Regions from separate parts of the Pseudoduganella sp. SL102 genome, predicted to be linked through region 1. Evidence: predicted binding sites of a transcription regulator. Region 1 holds the regulator's gene; each other region holds the start of a gene.
What was found. The regulator HrcA, encoded in region 1, represses chaperone genes, less so after heat shock. The targets are predictions, from matches to a motif close to TTAGCACTCNNNNNNNNNGAGTGCTAA.

Region 1 (7,095 bases):
AGCGACATCGCCAGCAGCAGCCAGGCGATGGCGTGGCTGATCGCGTCGCCGCGTTCCCAGTATCCTGCGAAGGTGAAGTGTTCCATCGCGCCGGCGCGGGATCAGGTATTCAGGCCCAGCACGTCGTACATGTCGAACAGGCCGGTGGCCTTGTCGGCCAGGAAGCGCGAGGCGCGCAACGAGCCTTGCGCATAGCCGGCGCGGCTGCTGGACTTGTGGCTGATCTCGATGCGCTCGCCGGTGCCGGCGAACAGCACGGTGTGGTCGCCGATGATGTCGCCGCCGCGGATGGTGGCGAAGCCGATCGTCGACGGATCGCGCTCGCCGGTCACGCCTTCGCGGCCGTACACGGCGCATTCCTTCAGGTCGCGGCCCAGCGCGTCGGCGATCACTTCGCCCATCTTCAGTGCGGTGCCGGACGGCGCGTCGACCTTGTGGCGGTGGTGCGCTTCGATGATCTCGATGTCGTAGCCGGTGGACAGGCTTTTCGCGGCCAGTTCCAGCAGCTTGAGCGTGACATTGACGCCCACGCTCATGTTCGGCGCGAACACGATCGCCGTTTTTTCGGCGGCAGCCTTCAGCGCGGCCTTGCCGGCATCGTCGAAGCCCGTGGTGCCGATCACCAGCTTGACGCCGTGCGCGGCGCAGTATTCGGCGTGCGCCAGCGTGCCTTCGGGGCGGGTGAAGTCGATCAGCACGTCCGCGCCGCGCAAGCCTTCGGCCAGGTCGGCGGTGACGATCGCGCCGGATGCCTTGCCCAGGAACGCCGCGGCATCCTGGCCCAGGCCGTCGCTGCCGGCGATGCCGAGCGCGCCGGACAGGCGCAGGTCATCGGCATTCAGCACGGCTTCCACCAGCATGCGGCCCATGCGGCCGCCGGCGCCGGCAATGGCGATGTTCAGTGTGGTCATAGGGTTATCCTGTGTTGTTCTTGTTGGCGTGCTTTTTCGCTGGCTTTACTGGCCGGCCGGCGGCGTGCTGATCTCGACCGGGTTGCGGTTGCCCGAATCCTGGCCGCTCGGCAGCGGCGCGCGCTGCGCGGCCGGCTGGTTCTCGCTGTTGCGCTTTTCGTCTTTCTGGAATTGCTTGATCGGGCCGGCGATCCGGGCGATGTATTCGCGTTCGGTCGGCAGCTCGCCGCCTTCGAACTTTTCCAGCTTGCCTTCCTTGTCGAAATGCAGGACCACGCTGCTCGTGGTCAGCTCGCCGTCGCCGCGCGCGAAGCGGAACGGATAATCCCAGCGGTTCTCGTGGAAGATGTCGTTCAGCAATGGGGAACCCATGATGAAGCGCACCTGGTCGCGCGTCATGCCCGGTTTCAGTTGCGCCAGCATTTCCTTCGAGACGAAGTTGCCTTGCTGGATATCGGGACGGTACGGCGAGAAGAACCACATGAAGCGCTGGATCTGCGATGCCTTGGTGGTCACGGCGCCGTTGGCCGGATCGACGACGGGGTTGGCCTGCTGTGCCACCTGCGCGCCTTCTTTCGGCCCCAGCACGGTCTTGCCGGCACAGCCGCCCAGTGCGAGCGCCACGCAGGCAGCCGCTGCCAGCAGGGGTACGCGGGATTTCAGCTGATTCATCTCTGGCAAGACAGCAGGCGGGACGGACGACGGTGACGCTTGGGTGACGCGCATAAGTGACCTCAAATCGATTGAGCGGAAGTGCCGAAACGCTATATCATAAAGCACTCCAGCCTAAACCGACTACCGAACATGAGTAACAGCCCCACCGACCTTAAGGCCAGCGGCCTGAAGGCCACCCTGCCGCGCCTGAAGATTCTCGACATCTTCCAGAACAGTTCCGTGCGTCACCTGACGGCCGAAGATGTCTACAAGATCTTGCTGGCCGACAATATGGACGTCGGTCTCGCCACCGTTTATCGCGTGTTGACGCAGTTCGAACAGGCCGGCCTGTTGAACCGCAATCACTTTGAAAGCGGCAAGGCGATCTTCGAACTGAACCAGGGTTCCCACCACGACCACCTCGTGTGCCTCGATTGCGGCCGCGTCGAGGAATTCGTCGACGAGGAAATCGAAGCCCGCCAGCAGCGCATCGCCGCCGAACGCGGCTTCAGGATCGCCGAGCATGCGCTGGCGATCTATGGCAGCTGCACGAAGGAGAATTGCCCGCACCGGCATTAATGCCTGACAGCAAAACGGCCCGCGAGGGCCGTTTTTTTCATGCGGCGCGACTATGCACCGGGGACAGACTGAGATGTCCCGGGTTACGTAGACGCTTCAATTAAGCATCTGATGCTGTTTTTCGATTTCGATCGGGCTGCGGTACCCCAGCGTTTGATGGGGCCGCCGCAGATTGTAGTACAGCTCGATGTAGTCGGATATTTGAGTGATCGCTTCGGCCCGTGTCGTAAAGATGATGTGGCGGGTTTTTTCGTTCTTCACTGTGGAGAAAAAGCTCTCCGCCACAGCGTTGTCATGACAGTTTCCACGTCGGCTCATACTTGGGATTAAGTCGTTCGTCTCGAGCACGTTCCGATACTCCTTTGAGCCATAAACTGAGCCTTGATCGGTATGGCATATTAGTCCTGGTGCCGGCCGGCGCTGCACGATCGCCATCTGGAGCGCGGCAATCGGCAGCATTGCATCTTGACGAGGGCTCATGGCCCAGCCAACGATCCGGCGAGCAAACAGGTCAAGAACAATGGCCAGATGTAGCCAGCCTTCGCGGGTGTGGATGGTAGTGATGTCACTGACCCATGCCTTGTTCGGTAAGGGCACGGTGAAAACTCGGTCGAGCAAGTTAGGGGCCGGTGGCTCTGTGTGCTGATGGGCACGCATGACGCGAAACTTTGCCTTGCGCAGTGCCTCAATGCCCTCAAGTTTGCGTAATCGCGCAACGCGATGCTTGCCACACTCTACGCCATCGCTGTTCAGTTGGTGCCACGTCTTCACCGCTCCCAAAGCCTGGTGACTCGAGTCGTGCAGGCACCGAATTTTCTCACGTAGTGAGAGATCCTCCTGGCTACGTCGGCTAGGTGGCCGGCGGCGCCAGGCATAAAAGCCGCTGCGACTAATCTCCAGCACGCGGCACAGCGCTTTCACAGGGAAGTGATTGCGGAGTTCTTCAATGGCGGCGTACTTCACTGCTTCTGTCGCTTCAAGTACGCGTCGAACTTTTTTAGGATGGCCAGCTCCTCCTGGGCGCGAGCCAACTGATGCTTTAATTGCACGATCTCACTTTCTTCACTCGCCGGCTTACGCCCTCGCGAACTGAAGCTGGCCTCCGGCCCCTTTTGCTCTAGGGCCTTGGCCCATTTATAGAGCTGATTGCGCCTGACGCCCAGCTCCAGTGCCAGCGCTTCCGCCGTCTGTTTGCCATCGTTAAGACGAGCAACAGCGGCAAGCTTGAATTGTTTGGTGTAAACAGAACGACGCTGCCGTTCGGCGGCAGCATCTTCAGATGGGGATTTTTCTGGCTTGGTTGTCATGGATTCCTCTGAGACGTATTGTCTCTTGTTTAGGATGTCCACGAAACCCGGTACACCTCAGACCCTATGCCGTTAAGTTAAGCGTCACGCAACACATGGAAAGCACATGCATTCACCCCAACAGCGAAGGGCTGGTCAGGGAGGAGTACCGGCATGCATGCCGGTACCGCTACGCAGGCGAGGAGCAGCGCTCCTCGAAACCCCTGCTCTGCCCCGCCGGGGTGTAGCAGGGGTTTCGCGAAGCCTGCTTCGCGCCTGCGCAACGGTCCTGGCATGCATGCCAGGACTCCCTTCTGACCCCGGAATTTGCACTTGGGGTGAGCTTCGATTAGTTCTGGCTGAGCGCGTTCGACAGCAGCCGCGACGTGATGTCCACGATCGGGATCACCCGTTCGTACGCCATCCTGGTCGGCCCGATCACGCCGAGCGTGCCGACGATGCGGCCATTGGCTTCGTACGGCGCGGTGACCACGCTCATGTCGTCCAGCGGCACCAGGGTCGATTCGCCCCCGATGAAGATCTGCACGCCGGAAGCCTTCGAGGACACGTCCAGCAACTGCATCAGGCCGGTCTTTTGCTCGAACATGTCGAACATCTGGCGCAGCGACGTCATGTTCGACGACAGGTCGCTGACCGACAGCAGGTTGCGTTCGCCGGAAATCACCATGTCCTCGCCGGCTTCGGCCATCGCTTCGCTGCCCGCCTCCACCGCGGCCTGCATCAGGCGGCCCATGTCGTCGCGCAGCTGGCGCAGCTCGCCCTGCATGCGCGTGCGCACCTCGTCGAACGCCAGGCCGCTGTAATGCTGGTTGATGAAGTTGGCGGACTGCTGCAACTGGGACGGCGTGTAGTCGACGTCCGTCAGCAGCAGGCGGTTCTGCACATCGCCGCCGGGCGCCACGATTACCAGCAGGATGCGTTTCTCGCCCAGGCGCAGGAATTCGATCTGCCGGAACGCCGATTCGCGGCGCGGGCTCATCACCACGCCGGCGAACTGGGACAGCGACGACAGCATTTGCGCCGCGGTGGCGATCAGTTTTTGCGGCGGCTGCGCCTGCGGGCGCAACCTGGATTCGACATCGCGCTCGTCGATCGGCTGCACGGTCAGCAGCGTGTCGACGAAGATGCGGTAGCCGCGCGGCGTGGGCACGCGCCCGGCGGATGTGTGCGGACTGGCGACATAACCGAGTTCTTCCAGGTCGGCCATGATGTTGCGGATCGTGGCCGGCGACAGGTCAAGGCCGGAAATCTTCGACAGCGCACGCGAGCCGACAGGCTGGCCGTCGGCGATATAGCGCTCTACGAGGGCTTTGAGCAGGGTTTGGGCACGGGTATCGAGTTGCATGATCGGTTCACAGGCTAGGCTTTCATTATGCACCGCGGGGCGCGCGCCGGGAATTCAATCGGCTAACTGTTGTTCCAGCCACGCAATCAGCTCGCCCACGTCGCGGCAGATCGCGTCGGGCACGATGCCCGCTTCCAGGTGGGCCGTGCTGCCCGTGCGGTTCATCCACACCGCCCGCAGGCCCGCCTTTTGCGCGCCTTCCACGTCGAGGCGCAGGTCGTCGCCCACGTAGACGGTTTCGCCGGGCGCCACGCCGAGCGCTTCGCACGCCGCCAGGAAGATGCCGGGGTCGGGTTTCGCCTTGCCGAAACGGCTGGCCGCCAGCGATACCTTGAAATGGTGGGCGAGACCGATGACTTCAAGGTCCGCATTGCCGTTCGAGACCGAACCGAGGGTGACTTTCTCGGCCAGGCGATGCAGGCCGGGCAGCACGTCGTGGTACAGCTCCACGGTGTTGCGGGCCGCCGTGAAATGCTTGATCGCCCCGTCGAGCCGGGCCAGGTCTTCGTCCACGTGCCGGAACGCCGCTTCGAGCGCGGCGCGGCGCAGGCCGATCAGGTCCAGGTGGTGTTCCGGCTTTTCCGCCAGCAGCGCCATGCGCTGTTCCCGCAATTGTTCGATCGTGAAGGCCTGCGCCACCTTCGGCGCGTGTTCGGCAAGCCAGGCATGCAGGCCCCGTTCCGCTTCGGCGATCACCGGGCCGATCGGCCACAGCGTATCGTCCAGGTCGAACAGGATGGCTTTGGGTCGTGCGATGTCGTTCATGGCGCCATTGTCGCATGGCCCGGCCCGAAAGGCCCGGCATGCTGTCGCATTGGTATTTACTTGGTGCTAAATTAGCGGACTGACATCGAACCGGGGTCATCATGCGTCTGCTGCCTGTTACATCGCTCCTGCCTGCCTCGCTTGCCGCCGCCCTCCTCGCTGGCTGCGCCACCACCGCGCCGCTGCCGCCGGACGTGCTCTCCAGCTACGTGGTCCTGGGCGAGGAAGGCGCCGCCACGGCCCGCGTGATCACCGTCGCCGCGGCCTGCCCCACGCTGGACGTGGATGGCAGGCCGGTGCCGATGTCGGTCCGCGCCGCCCCGGCCACGATCGCGCAGCGGCCGACCGCATCGGGGCCCGCCGATTCGAAGCCGTCGGCGTTTCCCGTGCTCGCCTGCGAGGCGCCGCTGCCGGCGGGTACCCAGCGGGCTGCGCTGGCCGGCACCCCGCTGCCGCTGCCACAGCACGAGGCGCGGCGCATCGTCGTCATCGGCGACACGGGCTGCCGCCTGAAGAAGGCCGATCATGCCTTGGCAGGCGTGTAACGATCCGGAGCAATTCCCCTTCGCCGGCGTGGCGGCGGCGGCGGCCCGCTGGCAGCCGGACCTCGTGGTCCACGTGGGCGACTACCACTATCGCGAGAATCCTTGCCCGGACGGCAACGCCGGCTGTGCCGGCAGCCCGTGGGGTTATGGCTGGGATACCTGGCGCGAGGATTTCTTCCTGCCTGCCGAACCCCTGCTGCGGGCCGCCCCGTGGGTGGTGGTGCGCGGCAACCATGAAAGCTGCACCCGGGCCGGCCAGGGCTGGTGGCGCTTCCTCGATCCCCGCCCGCTGCAGGCCGGCCGCGACTGCAATGTGCCGGCCGACGACGCCATCGGCAACTACAGCGATCCGTATGCGGTGCCGCTGGGGGGCGACGCGCAATTGCTCGTGGTGGACACGGCCGCCACGTCGTGGCGCGGCCTGCAACCGGGCGACACCGGCTTTGCCCGCTACCGCGACGCCTATCTGCAGGCTGAAACGCTGTCGCGGCGCACCACCTGGAACCTGCTGGCGAACCACCACCCGGTGCTCGGCTTCGGCGCCAGCCTCGACAAGGCCAGCCAGCTGCGCCTGGAACTGGGCGACGCGGGCTTGCAGCAAAGCTTCGGCTCGGTCAATCCGCTGCTGCTGCCGCCCCGCGTGCAGGCGCTGCTGTCCGGCCACGTGCATATGTGGCAACAGGCCAGCTTCAAGACCAGCCATCCGAGCCAGTTCGTGGCCGGTTTCTCCGGCACGATGGAGGACGTGGTGCCGCTGCCGGAAGAGGTATCCGCCATCCAGCCGGCGCCCGGCGCCGTGATCGCCCATTTCAGCGCCTGGCAGGGCGGCTTCGGCTTCATGACGATGGAACGCACCGGGCCGGATACCTGGCAGGTGGCGGTGCACGACCGCGGCGGCAATGTGCGCAACCGCTGCCAGTTGCAGGGGCGTGTATCGTCCTGCGCCGTCGCGCGCGTGCCGTGAAGGCGCGGCGATGACACAGGTCGTT
Region 2 (7,095 bases), 1.7 Mb from region 1:
GCGTGTCCCGGCGAGATCGCGGCGGGGCACGAAGCGGCGCAAGCGCTGCTGGAAGCGTTGCGCCAGCTGGTCCGGCGGGCGCCCGGCACGGCCTTGCTGGCCGGCGTCACGCGGGAGCCATGGCCGGACAAGCATGCGCTGCTGGCCAATCTGGCAGGCCTGATGACGCAGACGCATGACGCCACCACCGGCTTGCTGGGCAATAGCATCGTGGCCCGCTTGCGCGGCGATGCCAGCGGCCCCGCCGCGCTGGTGCCGGCCGTGATGGAACGCGATCCCGCCATCCATAACACGCGCCGGTTCACCGCCGCCGGTCTCGATGTCGCCGGCGTGCGCGTGCCGGCCGGCCAGGCGCTGCTGCTGGTGCTGGCGGGAACGGCGGGGTTTGGCGACGGCCGCCACGCCTGCCCCGGCCAGGCGCTGGCGCGCAGCATCGTCACGCAGGCATTGCGGGCCTTGCGCGCGGCCGGGCCGTTGCCCCGCGCGGCATGGCGCTACCGGCCTTCGGTGAATGCCCGCATGCCCGTCTTCGTCGGGGAGGGCGGAGCATGATCGCCGTGATCTTCGAAGTCGTTCCGCATCCCGACGGGAAACAGGCGTACCTGGACCGTGCGGCGGCACTGCGGCCGCTGCTGGAAGAGATCGACGGCTTCATCTCCATCGAGCGCTTCCAGAGCCTGGCCGATCCCGGCAAGCTGCTGTCGCTGTCGTTCTTCCGCGACGAGGCGGCGCTGGCACAGTGGCGCAACCTGGAGGAACACCGTGCCGCGCAGCAGGCCGGACGGGGTGGACTGTTCGCCGGTTACCGCCTGCGCATCGCTGGCGTGATGCGCGACTATGGGCTGCACGACCGCGCGCAGGCGCCGGCCGATTGCCGCGCCCGCAATGGCTGAGGCCTTGGCGCCAGCAGTGGCGAACAGCGGGTCGATCAATGCCCTTTCTTTTGCACCAGCGCGCTGCCCACGCCGTGGCGGTGCCCTTCGCTGACGGCGGTCACGGTGCCGTCGGGGTTGAACACGAGCGCGTTCGCCGCGCCGATCTCTTCGGGCTCGCTGGCCCAGCGCTGGCCAAGGCGCACCAGCGCGTCGGCCTGGGCGGCCTCGTCGAAGCCGGGCTCGATGTCCGTGGCGGGGCCGTTGCGCTGCGACAGGCGGGGCGCATCGATGGCCTGGTCCATGCGCATGCCGAAGTCGACGTGGTTGACGATGGTCTGCAGGACCGTGGTGATGATCGTGGCGCCGCCCGGGCTGCCGATCGTGAACGCCGGCTTGCCGTCCTTCAGCGCGATGGTCGGCGCCATGCTGCTGCGCGGGCGCTTGCCGGCTTCGGGCACGTTCGGCCCCGGGCCGGAAAATTCGAAGTCGGTCATTTCGTTATTGAGCAGGAAGCCATGGCCGGGTACCACGATGCCGCTGCCGCCCCACGATTCGATGGTGAACGTGTAGGAGACCACGTTGCCGGCCTTGTCCGACACGGTCAGGTGGGTGGTGTGGGCGCTTTCCTGCCGCAGCCGTGCCGTGGGCGCGGGGCGCTGCGGCACGCTGGCATCCTGCTGGAACGGATAGGGATCGCCGGCGGCGACCGGGCCGGTAGCCGCGCGGCCGGCGTCGATGAGCTTCCTGCGCTGCGCCGCGTACTCCTTGCTGAGCAGGCCGGCCACGGGGGCATCGACATATTCGGGATCGGCCAGGTAGGCATTGCGGTCGGCGAACGCGAGGCGGCTCGCTTCCAGGTACAGGTGCTCGGCCTGCGCGCGCGGCAGCGCCTTCAGGTCCCAGCCTTCGAGAAGGTTCAGCGCCGCCAGCACGGTCACGCCGCCGCTGCTGGGCAGCGGCATGCCATACAGCTCATAGCCGCGGTAGGTGCTGCGCACCGGCTGGCGGATGCGCGCTTCGTAGTTGGCCAGGTCGGCCAGCGTGAGCTTGCCACCGCGGACGCTGACGCCAGGCGCCGTGGCGGGGCGGTTCACGGCGTCGACGATCGCGCGCGCCACCGGCCCTTCGTAGAACGCCTTCACGCCGCCTTGCGCCAGTGCGCGGTAGGTGCTTGCCAGGCCGGGATTCTTCAGCAGGGTGCCGGGCGGCGGCGCCATGCCATCCTTCAGGTACAGCGCGGCGGTGGCCGGGAAACGCCGGAACTTGTCGGCGTTTTCATCGACCAGCCGGGAAAAGTTGGCGTTCACCGTGAAGCCCTTGGCCGCCACGTCGATGGCCGGGGCCAGCACCTGCTTGAACGACATCGTGCCATAGCGGCGCAGCGCTTCATCCCAGCCGCGCACCGTGCCGGGCACGCCGACCGACTGGCCGCTGGCGACGACGGTGTCGAAATCCATTTCCTTGCCGTTGTCGAGGAAGGTGGCCGGGCTGAATGCGGCGGGTGCCGTTTCGCGGTGGTCGATCGTGACCACGCGCTGTTCCCTGGCCAGGTACACCACCATGAAGCCGCCGCCCCCGATGCCGCAGCTGAACGGGTCCGTCACGCCCAGCGTGGCCGCCGCGGCGATGGCCGCATCGATCGCGTTGCCACCCTTGTCCAGGATCGCCAGCGCCGATTGCGACGCCTGCTCGCTGATCGTGGCGACCGCGCCGCCGGTACCGGTCGCGACCGGCGTTTTTGCAATGGCGACCGTGCCGACGGCGGTCAGGACGATGGCGGCGACGAGGTGTCTGGTCATGAGCTGGTGGCTTGCCTGGTGGGTGGGCGGGCTGTCTGGGCTATGCGGGCGATCGTTACGCGCAAGCTTACCCGATAATCCGGCGGCGGCGCATCCACGGCGGGCGGTTCGGGCGGTTCCAGTTTTTCCAGCGCGAACGTCAGCCCATCCTGCGTGAGGGCGGGTTTCGCGTTCGGCATGTTCTCGGCCAGCACGAAGTTGCGCGTTCCACGCGGGCTCGTCAGCATGAATGTGTAGCTGATGTAGCCGGCCCAGACGCACACCGCGCCCTGCCCGCAGCGGCTGTCGTTGATACGTTCCAGCTTCAGGTGCGTGCCCGGCGCCAGCATCACGCTTTCCCCCTGGCGCAGCGCGTAGCTGGCGCTGGTCTTGCGGGGCTTGTCGGCCACCGCTTCCGCCTGCGTGCTGTCGATCGAGCACGCGGCCACCACGCCCGCCGTCAGCGCGCAGCCGATAATTCCGATGAGCCTGGCTTGCATAGGTCCTCCATCCGGCAAGGACCTTCAGGTTATCAAATTGCTATGAAAATGGTCGCACTGCTGAGCTATAGCTGCCAGGAAAACATCGATTCGAGAACAAAAGTTGCAAAAAAACCGGTGACAGGCTCCGATTTGCCGGCCTGGAAGGAGAGAGGGCCAGCAGGCACTCTCGGTTACGCAGGCCAGGAGCAGTGCTCCTCGAGCCCTCTGCTACACCAGCGGTTTTCGGGAACTTGCCAAAGAATCGGAGCCTGTCACCGGTTTTCGAAGAATCGGAGCCTGTCACCGGTTTTCGTCACCGATTTTCAGGCAATAAAAAACCCGGCACGAAGCCGGGTTCTGGAGGGAGCGGGGCGCCTTACACGTAGGCGGCCAGCGCGCCTTTCATCTTCTTCAGCGCGGCCGATTCGATCTGGCGGATGCGCTCGGCGGAGACGCCGAATTCGTCGGCCAGCGTGTGCAGCGTGGCGCCGGAGCCGTCGTCGTTGGCCAGCCAGCGCGCTTCGACGATGCGGCGCGAGCGCGGATCGAGTTTGCCCAGGGCCGTTTCCAGGCCTTCCGACTGCAGGCGCGTCACCTGTTCCGCTTCGAGCACCTTGGTCGGCTCCGACAGGTCGGACGACAGGTAGGCGATCGGCGAGAACTTGTCGTCTTCATCGTCGGTCGGTGCTTCCAGCGCGATATCGCGGCCGGACAGGCGCGTTTCCATCTCGATCACTTCCTCGCGCTTGACGTCCAGCGTTTTCGCCAGCGCGTCGATCTGGTCCGGCGTCATCGCATCCAGGCCGGTCTTGTGGCTGCGCAGGTTGAAGAACAGCTTGCGCTGCGCCTTCGTCGTGGCCACTTTCACCAGGCGCCAGTTCTTCAGGATGTACTCGTGCATCTCGGCCTTGATCCAGTGCATGGCGTACGACACGAGGCGCACGTTCTGGTCCGGGTCGAAGCGCTTCACGGCCTTCATCAGGCCGATATTGCCTTCCTGGATCAGGTCGGCGTGCGGCAAGCCATAGCCGAGGTAGCCGCGGGCGATCGATACCACCAGGCGCAGGTGCGACAGCACCAGCTTTTCCGCTGCCTTCAGGTCATTGTTTTCCTTCAGGCGGCGGCCCAGCGAGACTTCTTCCTCGTGCGTCAGCATCGGCAGGCGGTTCACAGCGGAAATGTAGGCGTCCAGGTTCCCCAGGTTGCCACTGAACCCGAGTCCCAGTGCACTGCTGCCGGCTGGAACCAGGGCGGAAGGTGCGGACATGGTAGTCATTTTCATTCCTCGCTTGAAGGTCTTGCATGGTCCTGCTGCGGGATTGCAGCGCGACATTTGCGTACAGCATGCAACGTTGAGCTTAATTCGGTCTTAACCACCGGCAAGCACTTGCTGTCAAGACTTGCCGGCACTTTATCGTGTTCAACGTTGCGTTTGAACATATATTAGCACTCTCCACCGAGGAGTGCCAATGTCACTAATTCTATGGCTTCGATAGCCTCTTTGCTATGGCTCAATACTAATCGGTAGGGCTGGGGCGCGGCTCGGCGCGCCAATGTTACTGCGCAGAATTTGAGCTGGATCAAAAGTTGTAAGACAAGATTATCGACGCGGCGCGACGGACTCTGTGCGTGAACGCACGATCATCCGGGGGCGGATGTAGGAGTGCAGCCAACGAGTTTGTACGTCGGCAGGAGGGGGTGGACAAAGAGATAAGGGCGGCCCGCCCGATTGCAAGAGCAGGCCGCCGGGAAAATTGCGTCAGGCAAGCCGGGCCAGTTGCCGGCGCACGGACAGCGCCGCGCCGACCAGCCCCAGGCCAGCCGACAGTGCCAAGAGCAGCGCCATCGCCAGCGGTTCGAGCGGGGCCAGCTGGAATTCGGATGCGTACAGCCGGGCAAACTCGGCGATCGCCGCGTTCAGCGGATGCAGCGACAACGCCACCGCACCCAGCGCGACGGCGCCAGCGAACAGGCCCAGCAGCGCGCCTGTGTAATAGAACGGGCGCTGGATATAGGTATCGGTCGCGCCGATCAGCCGCGACACGAGGATTTCCTCGCGCTGCGTCAGCACCTGGAGGCGGATCGTATTGAATACCACCGCGACAACCACGGTGCCGAGCGTGGCCGCGAGCAGCAGCAGGCCCACGCGCAGCACGCCCAGCAGGGCGGCCAGCCGCTTGACCCATTCGGAATCGACCTGCACCGACTCGACGCCGGGAATGGCGCGGATGCTGTCCGCGATATCGTCCACGTGCGCGCTTTCCGCAGCGCTCTGGAAGGCATTGAGCCGCACGATATAACTGTCGGGCAGCGGATTCTCGCCCAGCGTGTCGATCACGCCGGCCACGCCGTTTTTCTCCTGCAGTTCCTCCAGCGCCTTTTCGCGCGGCACGAACACGATCCGGGCATCCTTCGCCACCGCGCGCAGCGAACCGGCCATGCCTTGCGTATGCTCGCGCGGCAGGTCCTGCTTCAGGAATACCGACAGTTCGGGGTCGACGGCCAGCTGTTCGGACATCGGCCGGATATTGTCCAGCACCGTCACGCCGGCAAACGGCAGCGCCAGCGCGATCGCCACCACGAGGATGTTGAAGAAGAACGAGCCCGGCGAGCGGCGCAGGTGCCCCACCGCGGCGCCCAGCGCGAAGCCATGTTGACGCAGCCACACGCTCATGCGGCCTCCTTCAGCAGTTCGCCCTGCTTCAGGTGGATCACGCGGCTGGCGCTGTCCAGCACCAGTTCGTCGTGGGTCGAGATCAGGCACGTGACGCCGGCCTTGTTGAAGGCGCGCAGCGCGTCGAAGACCTTGTTGGCGCTGGCGCGGTCCAGGTTTGCCGTCGGTTCGTCGGCCAGGATGATCTGCGGCCGGTTGACGATGGCGCGGGCAATCGACACGCGCTGCTGCTCGCCACCGGACAATGCCAGCGGGCTGGCGGTGGCACGGCTCAGCAGGCCCACCTTGTCCAGCGCGGCGCGGGCGCGTTCTTCCGCCTGGCTACGGGGCAAGCCCGTGACCAGCATCGGCATCATCACATTGGCCAGCACGGAACGGTCGGTCAGCAGCCGCTGCTGCTGGAAGATCAGGCCCAGGTTGCGGCGCAGGAAGGGCACGCCGGCGCTTTTCAGCCGGCCGATGTCGGTACCATTCACGGTCACCTGGCCCGACGTGGGGCGCTCCATGGCCGCGATCAGCTTCAGCAGCGTGGACTTGCCCGCCCCGGACGGGCCCGCCAGATAGACGAGCTCGCCCTTGGCGACCGTCAGCGTGACGTCGCGCAGCGCGGTGGTGTCGGCGGTGTATTGCTTGGTGACGTTGACGAATTCGATCATGGCCGGTTTTTCCGTTCCCCAGCCATCAACCGAGCAGGGCTTCGACGAATTCTTCGGCGTCGAACGGCTGCAGGTCCTCGATCTTCTCGCCGATGCCGATGAAATACACGGGCACCGGGCGCACCCGCGCGATCGCGGCCAGCACGCCGCCCTTGGCGGTGCCGTCCAGCTTGGTGATGATCAGGCCGGTGAGCTGCAGCGCATCGTCGAACGCCTTCACCTGGGTCAGCGCGTTCTGGCCCGTGTTGCCGTCGATGACGAGCAGCGTTTCGTGCGGCGCCTGGTCCATGCCCTTGCCGATCACGCGCTTGATCTTCTGCAGCTCGTTCATCAGGTGCAACTGGGTCGGCAGGCGGCCGGCCGTGTCGATCATGACGACATTGGTACCCTTCGCCTTGCCGGACTGTACCGCGTCGTACGACACGGCGGCCGGGTCGCCCGATTCCTGCGACACCACCGTCACGTTGTTGCGCTGGCCCCAGATCATCAGCTGCTCGCGGGCCGCGGCACGGAACGTGTCGCCGGCGGCCAGCAGCACGGATTGGCCATGTGCCTGCATGTGCTTGGCGAGCTTGCCGATCGTGGTGGTCTTGCCGGCGCCGTTGACGCCGGAAATCATCATCACGGTCG
Region 3 (7,095 bases), 840 kb from region 1:
AATTGCGCGGCAAGCACGAAGCCGACCTGGCGGCGCTGCCGCCACTGCCGCTGATCATCTTCCCGCGCGCGATTTCGCCGGGCCTGTACGACGCCATCCTGGCCGTGTTCCGCGCCGCCGGCATCACCCCCGTCATCGGCCAGGAAGCGATCCAGATGCAGACCATCGTCAGCCTGGTATCGGCCGGCATGGGCATCGCCCTTGTGCCACAATCGGTCTCCAACCTGCGCCGGCCGGGAGTAGAATACCGCCCGCTGGCGCAGGCCACCCCGCTGGTCGAAACGGGCCTGGCCTGGCGCCGCGACAATACTTCCCCCGTCCTCAAGGGCTTCCTGGACTTGATGAGAAAGAGACTCTGATGCTGATTCACCCGATGCCCGATCCCGTCGCCCTGCAGCTCGGCCCGGTGGCGATCCACTGGTACGGCCTGATGTACGTGCTGGCCTTCGCGCTGTTCATCGCGCTGGGCCGCGTGCGCATCCGGCAGCCGCACATCGCCGCCCTGGGCTGGAAGAACCACGACCTGGACGACATGCTGTTCTACGGCATGCTGGGCGTGGTGCTCGGTGGCCGGCTGGGCGAAGTGATCTTCTACCAGCCGCACCTGTTCGCCACGCCGCTGGAAATCTTCAAGGTCTGGCATGGCGGCATGAGCTTCCATGGCGGCTTCATCGGCGTGCTGATCGCGATGTGGTTCTGGGCGCGCAAGGCGAAGCGCAACCTGCTGGACGTGTACGACTTCATCGCGCCGATGGTGCCGCTCGGGTATGCCGCCGGGCGCCTCGGCAACTTCATCAACGCGGAACTGCCGGGCCGCCCGGTGCTGGACCCGAACCTGCCCTGGGCGATGATCTGGCCGAACGTGGATGCGCTGCCGCGCCACCCGTCGCCGATCTACCAGATGCTGGTGGACGGCATCCTCGTGTTCATCATCCTGTGGCTGTTCGCGCGCCATGCCCGTCCGCGCCTCGCGGTGGGCGCCATGTACACGCTGCTGTATGGCTGCGCGCGCTTCTTCACCGAGTACTTCCGCACGCCGGACTGGGAAATCACCGTGCTGGGATTGCCGGTCACGTCGGGCCAGGTGCTGTCGCTGCCGATGATCGTGGCCGCCATCGCGATGCTGGTGTGGTCGTACCGGCGCAATACCTACGGCGCGGCGCCGGCGCACGCGTAGCGCATTGTCGCCGCATGCGCAGGCCGGCACGCCTGCGCCGCCAGTCTTCCGGCTGGCGCTTCAGCCGATCAGCTTCAGTATGAAGCGCCACTCATCCGCTTCCACCGGCATCACGGACAACCTGCTGCCCTTGGCCAGCAGGCGCATGTTCTCCAGTTCGGGATGGCTGCGCAACTCCTTCAGCTCCACGTAGCGCCCCTGCTTCACGGCCCTGACGTCGATGCCGGTCCAGCGCGGGCTTTCCTGCGTGGCCTTGGCGTCGTAGTACGGGCTGGCCGGATCGAACTGCGTGGCATCCGGATACGGCGTGCTGGCGATTTCGGCGATGCCAGCGATACCCGGTACCGCGCAACTGGAGTGATAGAACAGCACGCCGTCGCCGACCTGCATGGCGTCGCGGATGAAGTTGCGGGCCTGGTAATTGCGCACACCGTACCAGGACGTGGTCTGGTTCTTCGATGCGAGCACGTCGTCGAAACTGACGTCGTCGGGTTCGGACTTCATCAGCCAGTACTGTTTCGGCATCTGCCTTGCTCCTGACGTGAAAACGGCGGGCGTGAATGATCGAACGTAAAAAAGCGGGACGTAAAAAAGCGGGACGTAAAAAAGCGGCTGCGCACCTTCCGGTGCCACAACCGCTTTCAGTACTTCATATAGGGCCCCGCCTGTGCCGTCATGCCGGCATCCTGAACCTAACGGTTCAAGGCGGCCACAGTCAGTTCAACTTCGGGTTCATCGGACTAGCGACGCTCACACCCGCCGAACAATGTTCCGCGACCTATGCGTGTTAATGGTTCAAGGAATATATGGCACTTCTCGAACACCGCAGGGTAGGACGCAGTTTACTCCTCAAACGCCGTCAGGGAAAGTCCTATCGTGCGTCAGAAGAGATTTTCCTGCGGGGTCAGCGCGCCGTCGAGCACCCGGTGCATCGCGGCGATCTTGTGCTGTACTTCCAGCAGCGAGATCTCCGACAGCGGGCCGGCCGGCGCCTTGGCCGTCAGGAATTCGGCGGCCATCGACAGCGCGGCCATCACGGCGATACGGTCGTTGCCCTTCACCTTGCCCGTGTCGCGGATGGTGGTCATTTTCTTGTCCAGCAGGGCCGCCGCTTCGCGCAATGCGCGTTCCTCGCCGTCCTTGCAGACTAGGCGATACGACGAACCCAGGATATTGACGTCCACGTTGCTCATGACTGGAGGTCCTCTTGCTCGGGGGTTGCCGTTTCCAGCGGAGGGATATGTTCCAGCAGTGCCGACACGCGCGCATGCGCTTCGGCCAGGCGCTTCTGGTATCCCAGGTTTTCAGCCACCAATGCGGCATTGGCCTGGCGCAGCTGGGCGTTTTCACGCCGCAACGACAGCGCCAGCTCGGCCAACTGCTCGATCTTGTCGGAAAGTTCTTGGAAGTCTGCAATCATCCCGCCACTATAGGGCGGCGCGATAACGTGGTCAACCGAATCGGGACGGTTCTTTACTTAATTACATCTTAATGGCAGAACGCCGCTACAAGGAAGGCGGGCGGGATAGCGGATGAGGTGGCGGATGAGGTAGCCGGTGAAATGGCGGACGAGGTGGCCCATGACATGACCGATGCAGCAGCAGAAGTAAATAGGCGCAGAAGTAAGTAGTAGCCGAAGTAAGTAGTAGCCGAAGTAAGTAGTAGCCGAAGTAAGTAGTAGCAGAAGCAAGTAGCAGAAGTAAGTAGCAGACGCAGGTAGCCGACATGCATGCCGCCGGATGGCGGCATGCCAGGAATGCCGGGCCAGTCAGGTGACCGTGCCCAGCGCCAGCAACAGCATGGCGCCAGCCAGCACGCCCAACGCCGCGCCGGCGGCCACGTTGATCGCCACACGCACCCATTCCGGCGCATGCAGGTCTCTGGGGAATTTCGTCTGGAACATCGCAGCCTCCGTAGACAATGCAACGTTTAATGCTTGCAATCCCTGCAACGTTAATACAGTGCAACGCTTATGAAGTACAACCTGATGCCGTGCAACCTGATGCAGTACGTCAATGCACGTGTGAAGAATGCTTCCGAATGCGAACGGACAGTGTGCACCTCCGGCGAAGCTTTGTCAAAACACAAACGGGGCTTTCCGGCCTCCCGCTGCGAGCGCTACCGCCGATAGAAATTTTCCCAATATGAATTCTCTTGAAATCACTTAGGACCATCCCTATAATTGTTGGCACTCGTTAGTCGAGAGTGCTAACAACGAATCAACCTCACTGTACACATAAGGAGTTTTGTATGAACCTTCGCCCTTTGCACGATCGCGTCATCGTCAAACGCCTGGACCAGGAAACCAAGACCGCATCCGGTCTGATCATCCCTGATGCCGCCGCCGAGAAGCCGGATCAGGGTGAAGTGCTGGCAGTGGGCAACGGCAAGGTTGCCGACAATGGCACGCTGCGCGCACTGGAAGTGAAAGTCGGCGACCGCGTCCTGTTCGGCAAATACTCCGGCCAGGCCGTCAAGGTCGATGGCGAAGAGCTGCTGGTGATGCGCGAAGAAGACATCCTGGCGATCGTCAACAAGTAATCGGCCGACCCCTTACATAGAATCTGGAGATTTCCAACATGGCAGCTAAAGAAGTGATTTTCGGCGACGCAGCGCGCGCCAAAATGGTTGAAGGCATCAACATCCTGGCCAACGCGGTCAAGGTCACCCTGGGCCCGAAAGGCCGCAACGTCGTGCTGGAGCGCTCGTTCGGCGCCCCGACCGTGACCAAGGACGGTGTCTCGGTCGCGAAAGAAATCGAACTGAAGGACAAGCTGCAGAACATGGGCGCGCAGATGGTGAAGGAAGTCGCATCGAAGACTTCCGACAACGCCGGCGACGGCACCACCACCGCGACCGTGCTGGCACAAGCCATCGTGCGCGAAGGCATGAAGTTCGTTGCCGCCGGCATGAACCCGATGGACCTGAAGCGCGGCATCGACAAGGCCGTCGCCGCCACCGTCGAAGAACTGACCAAGATCGCCAAGCCATGCACCACCTCGAAGGAAATCGCCCAGGTTGGCGCGATCTCTGCGAACTCCGACTACTCGATCGGCGAGCGCATCGCTGAAGCGATGGAAAAAGTGGGCAAGGAAGGCGTCATCACCGTGGAAGACGGCAAGTCGCTGAACGACGAGCTGGACATCGTGGAAGGCATGCAGTTCGACCGCGGCTACCTGTCCCCGTACTTCATCAACAACCAGGAAAAGCAGGTCGCTGTCCTGGAAAACCCGTTCGTCCTGCTGTTCGACAAGAAGATCTCGAACATCCGCGACCTGCTGCCGGTACTGGAGCAAGTGGCGAAAGCCGGCCGTCCGCTGCTGATCATCGCCGAAGACATCGAAGGCGAAGCGCTGGCGACCCTGGTGGTCAACAACATCCGCGGCATCCTGAAGACCTGCGCAGTGAAGGCTCCTGGCTTCGGCGACCGCCGCAAGGCCATGCTGGAAGACATCGCAGTGCTGACCGGCGGCCAGGTGGTGGCTGAAGAAGTCGGCCTGACGCTGGAAAAAGTCACGCTGGCAGAACTGGGCCAGGCCAAGCGCATCGAAGTGGGCAAGGAAAACACGATCGTCATCGACGGCGCTGGCGAAGCTGCCGGCATCGAAGGCCGCGTTCGCCAGATCCGCGCACAGATCGAAGAAGCGACCTCGGACTACGACCGTGAAAAACTGCAGGAACGCGTGGCCAAGCTGGCCGGCGGCGTTGCCGTGATCAAGGTTGGCGCTGCCACCGAAGTCGAAATGAAGGAAAAGAAAGCCCGCGTGGAAGATGCACTGCACGCTACCCGCGCTGCCGTGGAAGAAGGCATCGTTCCTGGCGGCGGCGTGGCCCTGCTGCGTGCCCGCGCTGCGCTGACCGTCAAGGGCGACAACCCTGACCAGGAAGCCGGCATCAAGATCGTGCTGCGCGCGATGGAAGAGCCGCTGCGCATGATCGTGCAGAACGCCGGCGAAGAATCGTCGGTGGTGGTCAACGCTGTCCTGGGCGGCACCGGCAACTACGGCTACAACGCCGCCAACGGCACCTATGGCGACATGGTGGAAATGGGCGTGCTGGATCCGGCCAAGGTAACCCGTTCGGCACTGCAGAACGCCGCATCGATCGCCGGCCTGATGCTGACGACCGACTGCATGGTGGCGGAAGTGGTGGAAGACAAGCCAGCCGGCGGCATGGGTGGCATGGGCGGCATGGGTGGCATGGGCGGCATGGACGGCATGATGTAATCATGCGGTAACTGCCGGCTTCGGCCAGCTGCACCTGAAAAGGCTGCTTCTTCGGAAGCAGCCTTTTTTACGTCAAGGTCGCCTGGAAAATGGGGATGTACCGCTTACGAAAATCCGGGACGGAGCCTAATGCCGCTTAGATAAGTCCACCCCAAGTGCAAATTCCGGGGTCAGACCCGGCGGGTCTGACCCCAGCCCTTCGCTGTTGGGGTGAAAGCATGCGCTTCCAACGTATCGGGTAACGCTTAACTTAGCGGTATCAGGGACAGACCCTGTTTTTCGGGAAACTTCCTCAAAAACAGGGTCCGTCCCGGATTTTGGCGTCGATGCGACCGCATAACGCTCGACGCGACCGGGCTTCGACACACCCCTTCCCGGCTCCGCAAACAACAACGGCCGCCGAAGCAGCCGTCGATGACGTCACGGGAAGCGCGTCATGGAAGTACGCGAATCATGTTCGCAGGCTCAGGGCCGCCGTCGCGCCAGCCCGGCGCCCACGGCGCTGCCGAGGCCGACACCGAGGCCGATGCCCATCGCGAAATTGCCCATTGCAACACCGATCGCGCAGCCGATCGCTGCACCCAGGCTGATACCGAAGCCAACATAGCGCCCGGTGCGGTCGTCCGGTTCCATATCCATCTTGCGTCTCCTGTTCCGTGGTTGTTGTGGGACCAATATACACCCGGTTTTCGTTCTCTCTGCTGTTTTTTTAAGCGGATCGTCCCGCTTGAACAACGTTTTCAAACTGCCGGGTTATGCGGTTTTGCGTTGCATCAAAGCTCACTTTTCACTCCCGAACCATGGCCCCGGCGGGGCCTCGCGAAGGGGCGGATGGTGCACCGCAATGCTTGCGTGCGCCTGCCGCCCGGCCATCGACTTATCATTTTTGCTTGACTAATCGAGCGAGAACGACATGGCAGATACGGTGGGCGACTTCCTTTTGCAACGCCTCGGCGAATGGGGCGTGCGGCGCGTGTTCGGCTATCCCGGCGACGGCATCAACGGCATCATGGGTGCGTTCGGCCGCCAGGAAACGATCGAATTCATCCAGGTACGGCACGAGGAGATGGCCGCCTTCATGGCCACCGCGCACGCCAAGTTCACTGGCGAAGTGGGCGTGTGCCTGGCCACCTCCGGCCCCGGCGCCGTGCACCTGCTCAATGGCCTGTACGACGCCAAGCTCGATCACCAGGGCGTGGTGGCCATCGTCGGCCAGCAAAAACGCATGTCGATGGGCAGCGACTACCAGCAGGAAGTCGACCTGCAGGCGCTGTTCAAGGACGTCGCGCACGAATACGTGCACATGGCCACCGATCCGGCCCAGGTGCGCCACCTGATCGACCGGGCCTTCCGCATCGCCAAGGAAGAACGCGCCGTCACCTGCCTGATCTTCCCGAACGACGTGCAGGAGCTGGCCGCGGTGCCGAAGCCGCCGCGCGAGCACGGCACCGTGGTCTCGGGCATCGGCGCCCTGACCCGCAGCCACGTGCCGCCGCAGGCTGCGCTGCAGCAGGCCGCGCGCATCCTCAACGAAGGAAAGAAAGTCGCGATCCTGGCCGGCGCCGGCGCGCTGCACGCCACCGACGAGCTGATCGAAGTGGCCGACATCCTCGGCGCCGGCATCGCCAAGGCGCTGCTGGGCAAGGCCGCCGTGCCGGACGACCTGCCCTTCGTCACCGGCACCATCGGCCT

Region 2: a site for HrcA is predicted at 4,579-4,605, ahead of rpoH (RNA polymerase sigma factor RpoH). Genes of this name have one in related genera too.
Region 3: a site for HrcA is predicted at 3,363-3,389, ahead of groES (co-chaperone GroES). Genes of this name have one in related genera too.

The regions. Positions count from the first base shown of each region.
Region 1 covers NZ_CP115554.1:7,265,018-7,272,112, forward strand. The annotation lists partial or broken gene OU994_RS30870 (MotA/TolQ/ExbB proton channel family protein) at 1-86, opposite strand, end outside; gene dapB (4-hydroxy-tetrahydrodipicolinate reductase) at 102-911, opposite strand; gene OU994_RS30880 (outer membrane protein assembly factor BamE) at 957-1,583, opposite strand; gene fur (ferric iron uptake transcriptional regulator) at 1,716-2,144, shown strand; gene OU994_RS30890 (IS3 family transposase) at 2,241-3,107, opposite strand; gene OU994_RS30895 (transposase) at 3,104-3,451, opposite strand; gene hrcA (heat-inducible transcriptional repressor HrcA) at 3,780-4,796, opposite strand; gene OU994_RS30905 (HAD family hydrolase) at 4,851-5,561, opposite strand; gene OU994_RS30910 (hypothetical protein) at 5,663-6,106, shown strand; gene OU994_RS30915 (metallophosphoesterase) at 6,087-7,070, shown strand.
Region 2 covers NZ_CP115554.1:1,538,250-1,545,344, forward strand. The annotation lists gene OU994_RS06610 (cytochrome P450) at 1-552, shown strand, start outside; gene OU994_RS06615 (antibiotic biosynthesis monooxygenase) at 549-893, shown strand; gene ggt (gamma-glutamyltransferase) at 929-2,674, opposite strand; gene OU994_RS06625 (hypothetical protein) at 2,671-3,153, opposite strand; gene rpoH (RNA polymerase sigma factor RpoH) at 3,512-4,411, opposite strand; gene ftsX (permease-like cell division protein FtsX) at 4,895-5,809, opposite strand; gene OU994_RS06640 (cell division ATP-binding protein FtsE) at 5,806-6,465, opposite strand; gene ftsY (signal recognition particle-docking protein FtsY) at 6,491-7,095, opposite strand, start outside.
Region 3 covers NZ_CP115554.1:6,423,249-6,430,343, forward strand. The annotation lists gene OU994_RS27235 (LysR family transcriptional regulator) at 1-359, shown strand, start outside; gene lgt (prolipoprotein diacylglyceryl transferase) at 359-1,177, shown strand; gene OU994_RS27245 (EVE domain-containing protein) at 1,238-1,702, opposite strand; RNA gene ssrS (6S RNA) at 1,832-2,012, opposite strand; gene OU994_RS27255 (cell division protein ZapA) at 2,059-2,370, opposite strand; gene OU994_RS27260 (hypothetical protein) at 2,367-2,597, opposite strand; gene OU994_RS27265 (hypothetical protein) at 2,946-3,080, opposite strand; gene groES (co-chaperone GroES) at 3,428-3,718, shown strand; gene groL (chaperonin GroEL) at 3,757-5,403, shown strand; gene OU994_RS27280 (hypothetical protein) at 5,869-6,042, opposite strand; gene OU994_RS27285 (thiamine pyrophosphate-requiring protein) at 6,317-7,095, shown strand, end outside.